4 regions of the Comamonas terrigena NBRC 13299 genome follow, and region 3 is predicted to be linked to each of the others. Evidence: predicted binding sites of a transcription regulator. Region 3 holds the regulator's gene; each other region holds the start of a gene.
What was found. Region 3 encodes FNR, which switches genes on or off when oxygen is low (the NO sensors DNR and NnrR bind a similar motif). Its sites were predicted from a motif close to TTGATNNNNATCAA; they were not measured.
Positions count from the first base shown of each region.

Region 1: cydD (thiol reductant ABC exporter subunit CydD) is a predicted target of FNR. The motif match lies at 1,542-1,555, and genes of this name have one in related genera.
Region 2: CT3_RS04060 (DUF3079 domain-containing protein) is a predicted target of FNR. The motif match lies at 1,334-1,347, and genes of this name have one in related genera.
Region 4: CT3_RS01120 (hemerythrin domain-containing protein) is a predicted target of FNR. The motif match lies at 1,997-2,010, and genes of this name have one in related genera.

Region 1 is NZ_AP019749.1:3,429,147-3,432,745, reverse strand. Features, by position in the region: gene CT3_RS15700 (NAD(P)H-dependent flavin oxidoreductase) at 1-431, shown strand, start outside; gene CT3_RS15695 (hypothetical protein) at 638-1,312, shown strand; gene cydD (thiol reductant ABC exporter subunit CydD) at 1,659-3,416, shown strand; gene cydC (thiol reductant ABC exporter subunit CydC) at 3,413-3,599, shown strand, end outside.
Region 2 is NZ_AP019749.1:890,017-893,615, forward strand. Features, by position in the region: gene CT3_RS04055 (IS5 family transposase) at 1-847, opposite strand, end outside; gene CT3_RS04060 (DUF3079 domain-containing protein) at 1,011-1,241, opposite strand; gene CT3_RS04065 (aspartate ammonia-lyase) at 1,489-2,889, opposite strand; tRNA gene CT3_RS04070 (tRNA-Met) at 3,417-3,493, opposite strand; tRNA gene CT3_RS04075 (tRNA-Leu) at 3,517-3,599, opposite strand, start outside.
Region 3 is NZ_AP019749.1:3,303,175-3,306,773, reverse strand. Features, by position in the region: gene CT3_RS15150 (DUF349 domain-containing protein) at 1-956, shown strand, start outside; gene CT3_RS15145 (hypothetical protein) at 1,129-1,389, shown strand; gene fnr (fumarate/nitrate reduction transcriptional regulator Fnr) at 1,560-2,282, opposite strand; gene hemN (oxygen-independent coproporphyrinogen III oxidase) at 2,490-3,599, shown strand, end outside.
Region 4 is NZ_AP019749.1:258,804-262,402, reverse strand. Features, by position in the region: gene CT3_RS01130 (SDR family oxidoreductase) at 1-643, shown strand, start outside; gene CT3_RS01125 (MarC family protein) at 653-1,291, shown strand; gene CT3_RS01120 (hemerythrin domain-containing protein) at 1,413-1,937, opposite strand; gene CT3_RS01115 (ABC-type transport auxiliary lipoprotein family protein) at 2,092-2,739, opposite strand; gene CT3_RS01110 (MlaD family protein) at 2,756-3,599, opposite strand, start outside.

The DNA of each region.
Region 1 (3,599 bases), 130 kb from region 3:
CGGTGGCGCTGTCCGGCTCCATCGCCACGGGCGACGCCGTGCTGGCCGCCCAGGCCATGGGTGCAGACTTTGCCTACATGGGCTCGGCCTTCATCGCGACCGAGGAAGCCCGCGCCGCCGACGAGTACAAGCAGGCCATCGTGGCCGGCAATTCGGACGACGTGGTCTACAGCAACCTGTTCACCGGCGTGCACGGCAACTACCTGGCCCCGTCCATCCGCGCGGCCGGCCTGGACCCCGACAACCTGCCGGTGTCCGACCCCAGCGCCATGAACTTCGGCTCGGGCCGTACCAAGGCCTGGAAAGACATCTGGGGCTGCGGCCAGGGCATCGGCGCCATCGAGCAGGTGGTGCCCACGGCCGAACTGGTGGCCCGCCTCAAGCGCGAATACGCCGCCGCCCGCCAGCGCCTGCAACTGGCCGCTGCCTGAGCCCGTGTTCCAGTGCACCAGTCCGGTGCGAGACTGGACGCATTGCCGGTGATTGTTACAATTGATCTGCCCCGGTAGGCCCAGGTCTGCCGTGCGCAGCCGCCAAGCCCCTGTGTGCCATTGCCCTCTGCCAAGAGGGTGGTGTACCGCAGGGGTTTGTCTTTTTTTGCGCGCTCCGTGGAGCGCGGTTTCTTGTTTTTTTCTCTATGCAATTGAAATCCCTCGGCGCCGTGGCGCTGGCATCGCTGGCGTTGGCCACTTCCGTACAGGCCGCTGAACCCACGCCCCAGGCCGTGACCGACATGTTCCTGAAGTCCATCGTGCACATCGATGCCAAGTCCATGGAAGCCCTCAACGCCTACCTGCGCCCGGCGCGGACCTTTCCTGGTCAAGGCGATTTCATCAATGTGAAGGAAATGCTGGAAGTCGACCGCGACTACGCCAAGGAAATGGCGGCCACCTTCCTGGAAAACGTGAAGCTGAGCGACGCCGACAAGAAGGCGCTGGAGCCGGCTGCCGTGCAGCTGTTCGCCAACGTGCGCGATTCGCAAAAGCGCATCACCTGCACCATGGGCCAGCCCCAGAAGGTCACCGAAGGCGTGCATGCCGAGATGTTGGCCGTCAACGTGCCGTTCAAGTGCCTGGCGCCCAATCCGCCGGAAAAGGTCGTGGCCTTCCTGCAGCGCGCAGGCGGTGCCAAGTGGGACCTGGCCCAGTACCGTGAAAACGTGCAGACCCTGGCCAAGGGCTTCGAAGCCGCTCCGCTGACCCAGGTCTGGGAAGCCGAGTTCCCGCTGGCCACCGAGAAGAAGAAAAAGCCGCTGGTGTGGCAGAACAACTTCCCGCGTGAAACCATCGACGTCACGCCGCTGCAGTACTGATCGGCATTCGGCGGACCTGCACCCCTGCTGGTGGCTCCGCCACCGATGCGGTGCAGACCGCCATCGTGACCCTGGACCCCGGTGGGGTGGCGGTGTGCCATCTCCCGCCCTCCGCCGGTGCCTGCGGCACCTGCACACAAGCGCCCCTCGGGGCGCTTTTTCTTTGCCTGCGCAGCGCAGGGTGACAGCCACATGAAACCGGCTTTAACCCTGTTGCCGTCCGGGTGAATTGATGGAAATCAACGCCGCAGTGTTTCACTCGACTACCTGAGCCAGCGTGGAAGTTGTTTTGCAGAAACCCTAGCATCTGCATAAATTTCAGTAAATACTGAAAATTCAGAAACACATGAAATCGACTGACTTCGATCAAACGGCAGGCGCACCGGCAGGCACACCCCAGGCTTCACGCCTGCGTGCCGACCACGGCACTGCGTGGTCGGTGCTGGCGTCGCTGCTGTGGCTGCCTCAGGCGGCATTGCTGGCGGTCGCCGTGCAGTGGATTGCCGAAGGGCGGGCCGCCGAAGTCGGGCGTCTGGCACTGGGCCTGCTGGTGCTGGGGGTGGCCAAGGCGGTCTGCGAGGGCCGTGGCATGCGGCTGAGCTTTGATGCTGCCCGCACCCAGCTGCAGGCGCTGCGCGCCCAGGTGGTGCAGCAGCTGGCCAGCAGCTCGCCGCTGGACACGCAGCGCGCGCCGTCTGGGCAGGCCGCCAGTGCGGTGGCCGAACAGGCCGAAGCCATCGTGCCCTGGCTGTCGCGCTACCAGACGGCCATGTGGCGCACGACCGTGGTGCCGCTGGTGCTGCTGCTGGCCGTGGCCTGGCAGTCCTGGGTGGCGGCCCTGATCCTGCTGGTGGCCGCGCCGCTGATCCCCTTGTTCATGGCCATCGTGGGCTGGCGTGCACAGGCCGCCAGCGAGGCGCACATGGTGCAGCTGGGCCAGATGAATGCCTTTTTGCTGGATCGCCTGCGGGGCCTGACCACCTTGCGCGCCCTGGGTGCGGTGGATTCCACAGCGCAGCGCCTGCGGGCCCATGCCGAATCGCTGCGCCAGCGCACCATGCGCGTGCTGCGCATCGCCTTTCTGTCCTCTGCTGTGCTGGAGCTGTTTGCCGCGCTGGGCGTGGCCATGGTGGCCGTGTATGTGGGCTTTCACCTGCTGGGCTATCTGGAGTTCGGCACCTGGCAGGGCCGGCTGAGCCTGGGCGAAGCCCTGTTTGTGCTGCTGTTGGCCCCGGCCTTCTTTGACCCGCTGCGCGAACTCTCCGCCGTCTGGCACGACCGCGCCGCCGGCACCGCCGCGCTGCAGACCTTGCAGCACATGGCCTGTGGTGCCCAGCCTCTGCCGGGTGCGCTGGCGGAGGTCGCTTCCACTGCGCAAGCTGCCCCCGCCCGCGTGACCCTGCAGGCGCTGCAACTGCCCGGGTCGGCGGCCGCCACGCCGCTGGTGCCGGTGGATGTGGACATCCAGCCGGGTGAGCATGTGGCCCTGTGGGGTGCCAGCGGCAGCGGCAAATCGCTGCTGCTGGCCCAGATCGCCGGCCTGTTGCCCACAGACCAAGGGCAGGTGCTGGTCGATGGCGTGCCCATGGCCGATGCCTCGGCCCCGGCGCTGCGCCGTCGCATGGCCTGGATGGGCCAGCACCCACATGTGTTCGCCGGTTCGGTGGCGCGCAATATCAGCCTGGACCGCCCCGATGTGGCAGGGGCAGACATTGCCCCGGCCTTGCAGCAGGCCGGCCTGGGCACGGTGCTGCAGGCACGGCCCAGCAGCAGCCTGGGCGAAGGCGGGCAAGGCCTGTCAGGCGGCGAAGCCGTGCGCCTGGCTCTGGCACGCCTGGCCGTGGCCGCCCCCCATGCTGGCGTGCTGCTGGTGGACGAACCCACGGCACACCTCGACCCCGCCACGGCCGCGCAGGTCACGCAGGCGCTGCTGCAGCTGGCCCAGGGCCGCACCCTGGTGGTGGCCACCCACGATCCGCTGCTGGCTGCCCGCATGGACCGGGTGGTGCAGCTGCAAACGCAAACCCCAATCCCAACCCAAGCCCAAACCCCGGAACAAGGCCCAGCGCCAGCATCCGCTCAGGTGCAGGAGGGCGCGGCATGAAGCGCACACGTCCATCGCTGGGCGCCATGCTGGCAGCGCTGGCTGCCATGGCACCGCGCCGCCTGTGGCTGGGCGGCATGGCACTGGCCTGCCTGACGGTGCTGATGGGCATGGCCCTGCTGGGCCTGTCCGGCTGGTTCATTGCCGCCACGGGGCTGGCCGGGCTGGTGCCGGCCACGGCCC
Region 2 (3,599 bases), 2.3 Mb from region 3:
GATCGAAGTCACGGGCCATCACCTGCTCACCCAGCCGCTTGAAGCAGCCCATCTTGGTCTCCACCAGGCTGCGGCGGTGGTAGCCGCTCCATTTCTTCCATATCGTGCGCCCGAGCTTGCGCGTCGTTCTCAGGATCTCGTTGCGGGCTTGTGCTCCCGCTCTGGCATAGGTCCACGGTTTCGCATTGCGGCGAGTCGGGATGATCGCTGCGGCTTGCCGACCGGCGATGGTCTCGTGGCAAGCTTTGGTGTCATAGGCACCATCTGCACTCACCGAGCACACGGGCTCGTCAGGTGGTATCTGGGCCAGTAGTTCCGGCAGCATGGGCGCATCGCCAATGGCGTTGTCCGTTATTTCGATGGCGCGGATCTCTAGAGTTTGTGCATTAATGCCTAGGTGAACATTGCGCCACTGTCGCCGGTAGTCGGCGCCATGCTTCTTGGTCTTCCACTCCCCTTCGCCCAGCATCTTCACGCCGGTGCTGTCGATCAGCAGCTGTAGGCCTGTCTGGTGGGGGCGTGCGGGGATGGTCACGCTCAAGGTCTTCTGGCGCCTGCACAGGGTGCTGTAGTCGGGTACCGCCCAATCAAGCCTGGCGAGCCGCAAGAGACTCTCAGCAAGGCCTGTTGTTTGTCGCAGCCCTAGACCGAACATGCACTTGAGCGTCAGGCAGAACTGGATCGCTGCGTCGCTGAATACCGCCGGCCGCCCGGTCCTGCCACTCGATGGAGCCTGCCATTGAAGGTCCGCGTCAAGCCACATCATCAGCGAGCCTCGGCGTTTGAGGGCAGCGTTGTACTCGGTCCAGTTCGTCGTGCGGTACTTCGCCCGAGGTGGTTTGCTCATAGGGGGAGCCTACCAAGTCGCGGGGTCTCGCATGCACGCCTCGGCCGACTTATGCAACAACGCCGTGAATCGTGCCAATACCACCCTCTGGTGGCCGCAAGTGCAAGCGCCTCACTCCCCCCTATTTCCGCAACCCGCAATTGAGTAGGAGGTGGGTGTTGTTTTATGGAGTGGCCGCAGGGCGCGCTGCGCCGGCATCTTCGGGTGAAGATGCGGCGTTTTCAGCAGGGGTGCCGCTGTCCATGGCTTGCCAGTCTTCGCCCCACAGTTCGCTGGGGTGGGGCGTGCGGTCGGAGCCATTGCCGCAGCGCAGGTCGGTGGCGGGGCAGTAGAGGTCACAGCCCCAGCACAGGCGTTCAGGGTGGGGCGGGTTGCTGGGGAATTTCTTGGCCATGGTGCCGCTCGCGGCATGGGGAGAATGCCCAGCCAGTATGCGCTGCAGTGGCTGTTGGGTGCTACGGCAAGCGACAGAAGATTCACCGCGGCTTGCCCTGTATCAAGCAATGGCTGTCTGCAGGCAACGCATGTTCGCACGGCACCGCACGGACCTGGCACCGTACCGTGCGAGCGCAGCGGGTGGCCGCTGGCATGGCCTGGACCCCAGGTGCCGCCCCGTGTGCCGGGCGGCACATCGCGGGTGCTCAGGCGGCGGTCAGCGCGCCGGGCATGGTCAGCTTGTCGGCGACCAGCAACTGCTGCATCTGGGCCTGGCTCATTACGCCCAGTTCCTCGGCCACGACCCCGATGGGTTTGCCGCTGGCAATGGCGGTTTTGGCAATCTGGGCGGCCCTTTCGTAACCGATCAGCGGGTTCAAGGCGGTCACCAGCGTCACCGAAGAGGCAATGCGCTCGTCCAGCACGCGGCGGTTGGCGACGATGCCTTCCACGCAGTTGACCTGCAGTGTGTGGCAGGCATGGGCCAGGTGTTGAAGGCTTTTGTGCAGGGCCCAGGCCATCAGCGGTTCGAAGGCGTTGAGCTGCAGCTGACCGGCTTCGGTGGCCATGGTGATGGCGACGTCGTTGCCAATCACTTCGAAGCACACCTGGTTCATCACTTCCGGGATCACGGGGTTGACCTTGCCGGGCATGATCGACGAACCGGCCTGGCGCGCGGGCAGCTGAATGTCGCCCACGCCGGCCTGGGGGCCGGAGGACAGCAGGCGCAGGTCGTTGCTGATCTTGGACAGCTTGACGGCAATGCGCTTCAGGATGCCGGAGATGTCGGCAAAGGCACCGGTGTCGCAGGTGGCGGCGATCATGTCGGCGGCCTTGACCACGGGCACGCCCGAGAATTCGGCCAGCTTCGGGATGACCACGTCGACATAGCCCACGGGGGCGTTCAGGCCGGTACCGATGGCGGTGCCGCCCATGTTGACCTCGCACACCAGGGGGGCGGATTCGCGCAAGCGCTTTTCATCGTCGGCAATCATGGAGACGAAGGCGTTGAATTCCTGGCCCAGTGTCATGGGCACGGCGTCCTGCAGCTGGGTGCGGCCGATCTTCAACACATCCTTGAATTCCACGGCCTTGTCCTGAAAGGCGCCGCGCAGTGCGGCAAGGGCCGCCAGCAGCTCCTGGATGCCGAACCAGGTGGCCAGCTTGACAGCGGTGGGGTAGGAGTCATTGGTGGACTGCGAGGCATTGACGTGGTCGTTGGGATGGATCACGTCATAACGGCCCTTGGCCAGACCGAGGTGTTCCAGCGCCCGGTTGGCGATGACCTCGTTGGCGTTCATATTGGTGGAGGTGCCGGCGCCGCCCTGGATCACATCCACCACGAACTGGTCGTGCAGTTGGCCGGCCGCCAGGTCGTCACAGGCCTTGGAGATGGCATCGGCCTGCGGGGCCGTGATGGTGCCCAGTGCCAGGTTGGCGTGGGCGGCAGCTTTCTTCACCAGGGCGTAGGCGCGAATCAGCTGGGGCATATGGGCCACGCTGTGGCCGGTGATGGGAAAGTTCTCCACCGCACGGGCGGTGTGGACGCCCCAGTAGGCGTTGTCGGGGATGTCCTTGGGACCCAAAAAGTCGCTTTCTTGGCGCATGGTGAGCAGATTGGCTGAAAAGAATAAAAAATCGGCTCCGGCACAGTGGGCCGGGGCCACGCGGGCGCAAGGTCCGGGCGTGGCAAAGCCCGGCTGATTGGCACTAAAACAGTGCAGTACCAAGCCGGGCTGTTGGGTGAAATTATGCTTAGAACGGATGAGAAGCCAAATTTTGCTGCATATCATGTCCATCGTCGCACTGTTTTGGTGCGATATGGGGAGTCCGTTTGACACGGTGCGAAAGCGTGCTCCACCGCACAGGGCATGGCTTTGCCGGGCTTCAGGGGGCGGACCCAATGGGATAGGCCGTGCTGGGCGGCGATGTGCTTGGCGCGGGGCTGCAAGCCCGTGCGCTGGTGAAAAACGGCACGGAACAGGAAAACGACTTGGGGGAAAGGGGCGTGCGCAACCCCGTTAGCGGGGATGCCTGACCTTGCCAGGGCGCGTGCCAACGGGGGCGATGGCACGCGACGGAAACAAAAAAGCCCACTTGCAGTGGGCTTTTTTTGTGGTGCGGATGCACCAATTGGTTGCGAGGGCTGGATTTGAACCAACGACCTTTGGGTTATGAGCCCAACGAGCTACCAGACTGCTCCACCTCGCGATAACTGGTTTTCTCTGATTCTGTGGTGCCCGGGGCCGGAATCGAACCGGCACGCCTTGCGGCGGCGGATTTTGAGTCCGCTGCGTCTACCAATTCCACCACCCGG
Region 3 (3,599 bases):
TGCAGCAGCGCTGGCAGGCCGAAGCCCAGGAAGTGCCGGTGGACCGCCGCCAGGAACAGAAGCTGTGGGATGCCTTCCGCAAGCCGTTGGACGAGGCTTTCAGCCGCAAGCCGGCCGAGCGCGGTGAGCGCGGCAGCCGTGCCGTCAATCTGGAATCGCTCAGCGCCCACGACCGTGCGGTGCTGGAAGCCTCGCAGCAGCTGGAAGCCGCCAATGCCGAAGGCGATGCGCAGAAGATCCGCGCCGCCCTGACCGCGCTGGAAGAAGCCCTGCGTGCCGCCCCTGCGGCCGAAGCCGCCCAGCCAGCCGCTGCGGCCGCACCGGCTGCGCCGGTGGCGACCGACCGCCCGGTGAAGGCTGTGCGTGGCGACGACCGCCCCGGCATGCGCAAGGAAGCCCCGGCCGCGGCGGCTGGTGGCCGCAAGCCCGGCCCCCGCCAGGACCGTGGTGACCGCGGCGATCGTGGTGACCGTTTCGAGCGCCCGGCCCGTGGCCCACGCCTGGGGGATGCGGCTTTCCGCGCCCAGCGTGAAGCCCAGGAACACGCCCAGTCTGCGCTGCGCAAGCTGACGGCACAGGCCCATGGCGAAGCCCTGACCCAGCTGATGGAGGCCTGGTCCAAGCGCGACGCGGCCCTGGTGCCGCCCGCGCAGGAACTGGGCAAGCTGAGCAATGCTTCCCGCAACAGCTGGCATGCCGCCGTGGGCGCTGCCGCCAAGGGCGAGGCAGCCGAGTCGCTGCTGCGCCTGGAAATGGCTGCCGACGTGCCCACACCGGCCGACCAGCTGTCTGCACGCCGTGCACTGCAGCTGCAGCTGCTGACCAACCGCAAGGCCACGGACCCCCGCACCACCTGGGAGCAGGATGTGGCGGCGGTGCTGGCTGCGGAGCGCAGCGACAGCGCGGCCCAGCGCCTGCAAAGCGCACTCAAGGCCTTGCTGCGCGGCAGCAAGTAAACCGGGCGCCAGCGCAGGGCCTGCGGTCCCTGCGCTGCAGCCGTAGCAAGCCAGCCTACCGGCTGGCTTTTTTTATGCCTTTTTCAGGGTTTGTGGGGACGCTGCAGGCCGTGACGCGGCAGACAGAGGCTCGCACAATGGGGCATCTGCCTGCCACAACAAGGAGAGACCCATGCTGTTGCGTCGCTGGATGTGGATTGCCTGGCCCGCCTTTCTGGCCGCCGGGGTGATGGAGATGCTGGTGTTTGCCGTGGTCGACCCGCTGGAAATGCAGTGGCTGTCGGCCTATGGCGAGGTGTCGCGCCTGGGCGTGTGCACGGTGGCCTTCTTCCTGTTCTGGGCCATCATCATGATGGCATCGGCCATGACCAGCCTGCTGGCGCTGTCCCCGCAGGAGCTCAATGCCCGGGAGCGCCGCGTCCCGTCGCTATAAGCGGGCTCTGTGAAGTGGGGGGAGGGGGAGTTCTCCTCCTGGGCTGTGCGGGCAGGCCCGCGCAATGCCGAAATACAGGAATGCCGTGGTGCGGCAAGGCCGGGGCGCCATGAAAAAAGCCTCCGGAAGGAGGCTGGGGTGCTGGATCCGCGCTGCGGTGGCGGGCGCGCTTATTCGCAGGCGTGCTGGCTGTTGACGATGCGCTTGAGGCCTTCGGTGTCCAGGATGCGCACATGGCGCTGCTTCACTTCGACCAAGCCTTCCTCGACAAACTTCGAGAAGGTGCGGCTGACCGTTTCCAGCTTCAGGCCGAGGTAGCTGCCGATCTCTTCGCGCGTCATGCGCAGCACCAGCTCGGAAGACGAGAAGCCCCGGGTGTGCAGGCGCTGCACCAGGTTCAGCACAAAGGCGGCCAGGCGCTCTTCGGCACGCATGCTGCCCAGCAGCAGCATCACGCCGTGTTCGCGCACGATCTCGCGGCTCATCACCTTGTGCACATGCGACTGCAGGGCCGTCACTTCGCGCGACAGCTCTTCCAGGCGGTCGAACGGCATGACGCAGACTTCGGCGTCTTCCAGGGCCACGGTATCGCAGGTGTGGTGGTCGTGCACGATCCCGTCCAGGCCAATGATCTCGCCCGCCATCTGAAAACCTGTCACCTGGTCACGGCCATCTTCCGTGGCCACGCAGGTCTTGAAGAACCCGGTGCGGATGGCATAGAGCGCCGTGAAGTCTTCGCCATTACGGAACAAGGTGCTGCCCCGTTTGATTTTGCGACGCGTGGCCACAATATCGTCAATACGGTGCAACTGCTGCTCATTCAAGCCTGTGGGCATGCACAGTTCGCGCAGATTGCAGTTGGAGCAGGTGACTTTGATAGGGGGTGGTGTCATGGCACTGACGCCTTGGGCTCCCGCTGAACGGGCCATTGGACGTAACGCAGAAAGGTTATCGGGCTGGGAGGCGAGAGAGGGGGTGCTCAGTTGTGCGAATGATATGAATCAATTGTCTCAGGAATGGTATTTGAATGTCTTGATTTGCATCAAGGCTGATTTTCCCGGGGTGCGGCACAGTGCTGGGCAGCACCTAAGGAATATTCAATGACAGCAGTAACGCCGGAGCTTTTGCGTCGGTACGACGTGCCTGGGCCCCGTTATACCTCTTATCCCACCGCAGATCGCTTTATTGAAGCATTTGGTCAGGATGATTATGTGTTGGCGCTGGAACAGCGCAAGCACCATTCTGCGGCCAAGGCGCTTCCCATGTCACTGTATGTGCATGTGCCTTTCTGTGAGGCCCTGTGCTACTACTGCGCGTGCAACAAGATCATCACCAAGCACCATGAACGCGCGCAGACCTATCTGCAGTACCTGGAAAAAGAGGTGGCTCTGCAGGTGGCGCATTGTGGCAAGGGACAGGCGGTCAGCCAGCTGCACCTGGGCGGCGGTTCTCCCACCTTTCTGTCCGATGCCGAGCTGACCCAGCTGATGGACACGCTGCGCGCCAACTTCAGTTTTGAAGCGGTGGGCGAATATTCCATCGAAGTCGATCCCCGCACCGTCACCCGCGAACGTCTGGCCCACCTGGCGCAGCTGGGCTTCAACCGCCTGAGCTTCGGGGTGCAGGATTTCGACCCCGATGTGCAAAAGGCGGTGCACCGCGAGCAGCCGGCCGAGCAGGTCTTTGATCTGGTGCAGGCGGCGCGCGAGCTGGGTTTCCATTCGGTCAACGTGGACCTGATCTATGGCCTGCCCAAGCAGACCGCGGCATCGTTCCAGCGCACCCTGGAACAGGTGTGCCAGCTGCGGCCGGACCGGATTGCGCTGTATGCCTACGCGCATCTGCCGGAGCGCTTCAAGCCACAGCGCCGCATTGCGCAGGAAGACCTGCCGGAGGCTTCGGACAAGCTGTCCATGCTCTCGGGCTCCATCGATGCCTTCATGCAGGCCGGCTATGTCTATGTGGGCATGGACCACTTCGCACTGCCGGAAGATGCGCTGGCCATTGCCAAGCGGCAAGGACGGCTGCACCGCAACTTCCAGGGCTACAGCACGCAGCCGGACTGCGACCTGATTGCCCTGGGGGTGTCTGCCATCGGCCGCGTGGGCGCCACCTACAGCCAGAACGCCAAGACCCTGGAAGAGTATTACGACTTCCTCGACCAGGGCCGGCTGCCCGTGGTGCGGGGTTTGGCGCTGGGGCGCGACGAC
Region 4 (3,599 bases), 1.6 Mb from region 3:
CGATGCCGCCGATGCGCTGGTGCACGAGATCCAGTGCGCGGGTGGCGAGGCCATGGCCGTGCAAGGCGATGTGGGCGATGAGGCCCAGGTAGTGGCGATGTATGAAGCCATGGACCGCCACTGGGGCCGGCCGCTGGCGGTCCTGGTGAACAACGCCGGCGTGGTGGACCGCCCCAGCCAGGTGGCCGACATGTCTGCTGCACGGCTGGAGCGCATGTTCCGCGTCAATGTGCTGGGCAGCTTCTACTGCGCGCGCGAGGCCGTGCGCCGCATGAGCACGGCCCGCGGCGGCCAGGGCGGCAGCATCGTCAATGTCTCCAGTGCCGCTGCCTTGCTGGGCGCAGCCCACCAGTATGTGGACTACGCCGCCGCCAAGGGTGCGGTGGATGTGATGACGCGCGGTCTGGCCAAGGAGGTGGCGGCCGAGGGGATCCGCGTCAACGCGGTGCGCCCGGGGCTGATCGAGACCGAGATCCACGCCAGCGGCGGCCTGCCCGACCGTGTGCGCGAACTGCAACACCAGGTGCCCATGCAGCGCGGCGGCTCCGCCGACGAGGTGGCAGAAGCTATCCTGTGGCTGATGTCTCCCGCTTCCAGCTACACCACGGCCAGTTTCACCGAAGTCTCCGGTGGCCGGCACTGAAATACACCCATGGACCTCAAACCCCTGATCACGCTGGTGGCCATCGTCAACCCGCTGGCCATCGTCCCTTTTTTCATCCACTACACCCAGGGGTTTGACGAGACCCAGCGCCGCCAGACCATCCGCACCGCCGCCATCAGCACCTGTGTGGTGATCTGCGCCTGTGCCCTGATCGGGCTGCAGGTGCTGGATTTCTTCAACATCTCGCTGCAGAGCTTTCAGGTCGGCGGCGGCCTGCTGCTGCTGATCAGCGCGATGAACATGCTCAACGCCCGTCCGGCCGAAGACCGGCCCAACACCGGCACGCTGGAGGCTGGGGTTGAAAAAGCGGCCATGGGCAACAGCATTGCGGTCGTCCCCTTGACCATCCCGCTGCTGACCGGGCCGGCCGCCATGTCCACCGTGGTGATCTATGCCGATCAGGCACGCAGCATCTGGCAGCACATTGCACTGCTGGGTTACGGCGTGGTAGTGGCTGCGGCCGTGTGGGCCGCGTTCTCGCTGGCCGATCCCATCAGCCGTGTGCTGGGCAAGACCGGCATCAACGTGATGACCCGCCTGATGGGCCTGATCCTGGCGGCACTGGCCATCGAGGTGATGGCCGGCGGCCTGGTGAAAATCTTCCCGGCACTGGCCGGCGTCCACTGACGCTCGCGGCCCGTCCCTGGGCCGCTCGGTGATGGCATGGCTGCGGGAAGGAGCATTACCCTTCCCGCGCCCGCTTCTTCTTGCTGCTTGCCTCCCCGCTCCCCCTTGTCCGTCCGGAAGCCTAGAGACTGCTGGCCACCTGTTCCGTGCGGGTCTGCTGCTCCACATGGTCATCGCCCGTGGAACAGGCCCCACCGCAGCCGTGGATGGGGGCCTGCGGCAGCGATTGCGGGAGGTAGACTACCCCCGAGGCGGGATCGAAATTCACATCCTGGAGGTGCTTGGCCAGCGCCGCATCCATGGTCTGGGCATGGTGGGTGAACCAGGTCACCAGCTCGGCCGCCATGCCGCGGATCACATGCAGCTCCCCCTGTGCACCGCGTTCCGCCCCCTCGCGCATGATCTGCAGCACGACGCGGTGCTGCAGGCTGTGGCAGTTGTCCGGCGCAAAGCCGGTGCTGACCATCCAGCGGTCTTCCTGGCCGAAGTGGCCATCGGTATGCTCCACCAGCGCCCGCCAGGCAGCGGGAAGCTCCGCATCGGGGGCTTCTTCCACCACGGCCAGCAGGTCAACGAACTCTTGGTGCGTGTCGTCCATCGCCGCCATATCCAGCGCCAGTTCGTCGCTCCATTCCAGTGTGGCCATGTGCCTGCTCCGCAAATTGCAATGCAGGGCAGCTTACGGCGACACAGTGGCCCTGCAGGTTGAGCCACATCAAGGATTCACTGTCCGGGGGCCGCCGCCGGGCGGAGCGGGTGCGCGCCCCTGGCACACCGCCGCAGGCGGTGTGAAAACGGATTCAGGGGGCTTTGGCGGGCAGCTGCGTCAGCCATTGCTGCAGCTGCAGCCCGGCCTGGTCCACCGCCTGGGCCAGGGCCTGCGCGCCCGCGGCCGCATTGGCGGCACTGGCCGGCTGCTGCAGGGCGAACAGCCGCTGCCCCAGCAGCACATCCCCGCCGCGCCGGGAGTCGATCAAGGTGGCACGCAAGCGCAGCGCCCCTACGCTGGCCGTGCTGCCGGTGAACACCTGTTCAAACTCTTCCAGCGCCAGCTGCAGCACCGGCGGCGTCTGGCCCTGCACGCGCGGCGCCTGGGCCCCGCGCTCGGCGGACAGCACGATCCGGTCCTGGCTCAGGATGTCGCGCAGCCGCTGCTGCACCAGCACCGCTGGCGGCTGGCTCCAGCGCGCATAGGCATAGGCATGCTGAGCGTTGGCATCGGCATAGGCCAGGCGGTAGAGCACGGAGGTGCTGTTCTCGTTCTGGGCCCGCGCCTGGATATCGGCCAGCGCCAGCACCGGGTGGACGCTGGCGGGTGCCGCCGCGGCCACCGCGGGCAGTGGCCCGAGGTCGAAACGCGCCGGCTGGTTGGGCGACGACGGCAGGTTGCTGCAGGCGCTCAGCCCCGTCGCCAGCAAGGCGGCTCCCCACAAAGTGCTTGCACGCATGGTGTTCTCCTTGGCCTTAGCGGCCGGCCGCGGCAGGTGCGGCAAAGCCCGGCTCACCCGGTCCTGGCTGGACGCGGCCTTCGCCAAATATCAGGGACTGGGGGTTGTTGGTGATGCCCGAGGCCGCCGCCCCCATGCCGCGCGCAGCGCGCGAGACATCGCTGGCCGCCTGGGTCACGGCCGGCAAGGTGGTGCGGGACAGCTGCTCTGCCGCCGCCCCCATGGACTCGGCGCCGCGCTCCAGCTGGTCCATCGGCCCACCCTGGTTCTGCAAGCGCTGCGCCAGCTGGCGCACCTCGGTGGCCAGCTGACCAGCCTCCTGCCCGGCCTTTTCCAGCGCCAGCATGCTGCGCCGGGCGTTCTCCGACAGCTCCGGCAGCTGGGCCGCCGCCGGGTCGATGCGCTCGGTGATGGTGCGGTTCAGGCTGTGGGTCAGCTCGTTCACCCCCTTGGCCGCGCCGGCAATGTCACCCAATGCGGCCGAGAAACGCTGCTGGTTCTCGGTGCCCAGCAGTTCGTTGATGCGGCGCGTGGCTTCGTCCACCCGCCCCATGATGAGCATGCCCTGGTCGGCCAGCACGGTCAGCGGCGAGGAGCGCATGGGCAGACGCGGCAGCCCGCTGGGACCGGTAGTCAGCACGCTTTGCGGTGTGTCGCTGTCGTCCAGCTGGATGTGGGCGATGCCGGTCACCCCCTGGTAACCCAGCTGGGCATAAGTGGTCTGGGGGCTGACCGGGGCATCCGCGTCGACCGCAATGCGGATCAGCACATTGCCGCTGCTTTGCGGATCAAAGCCGATGCGCGTGACCTTGCCCACCGACACGCCCTTGTAGCGCACCGTGGCCTGGGGCTGCAGGCCA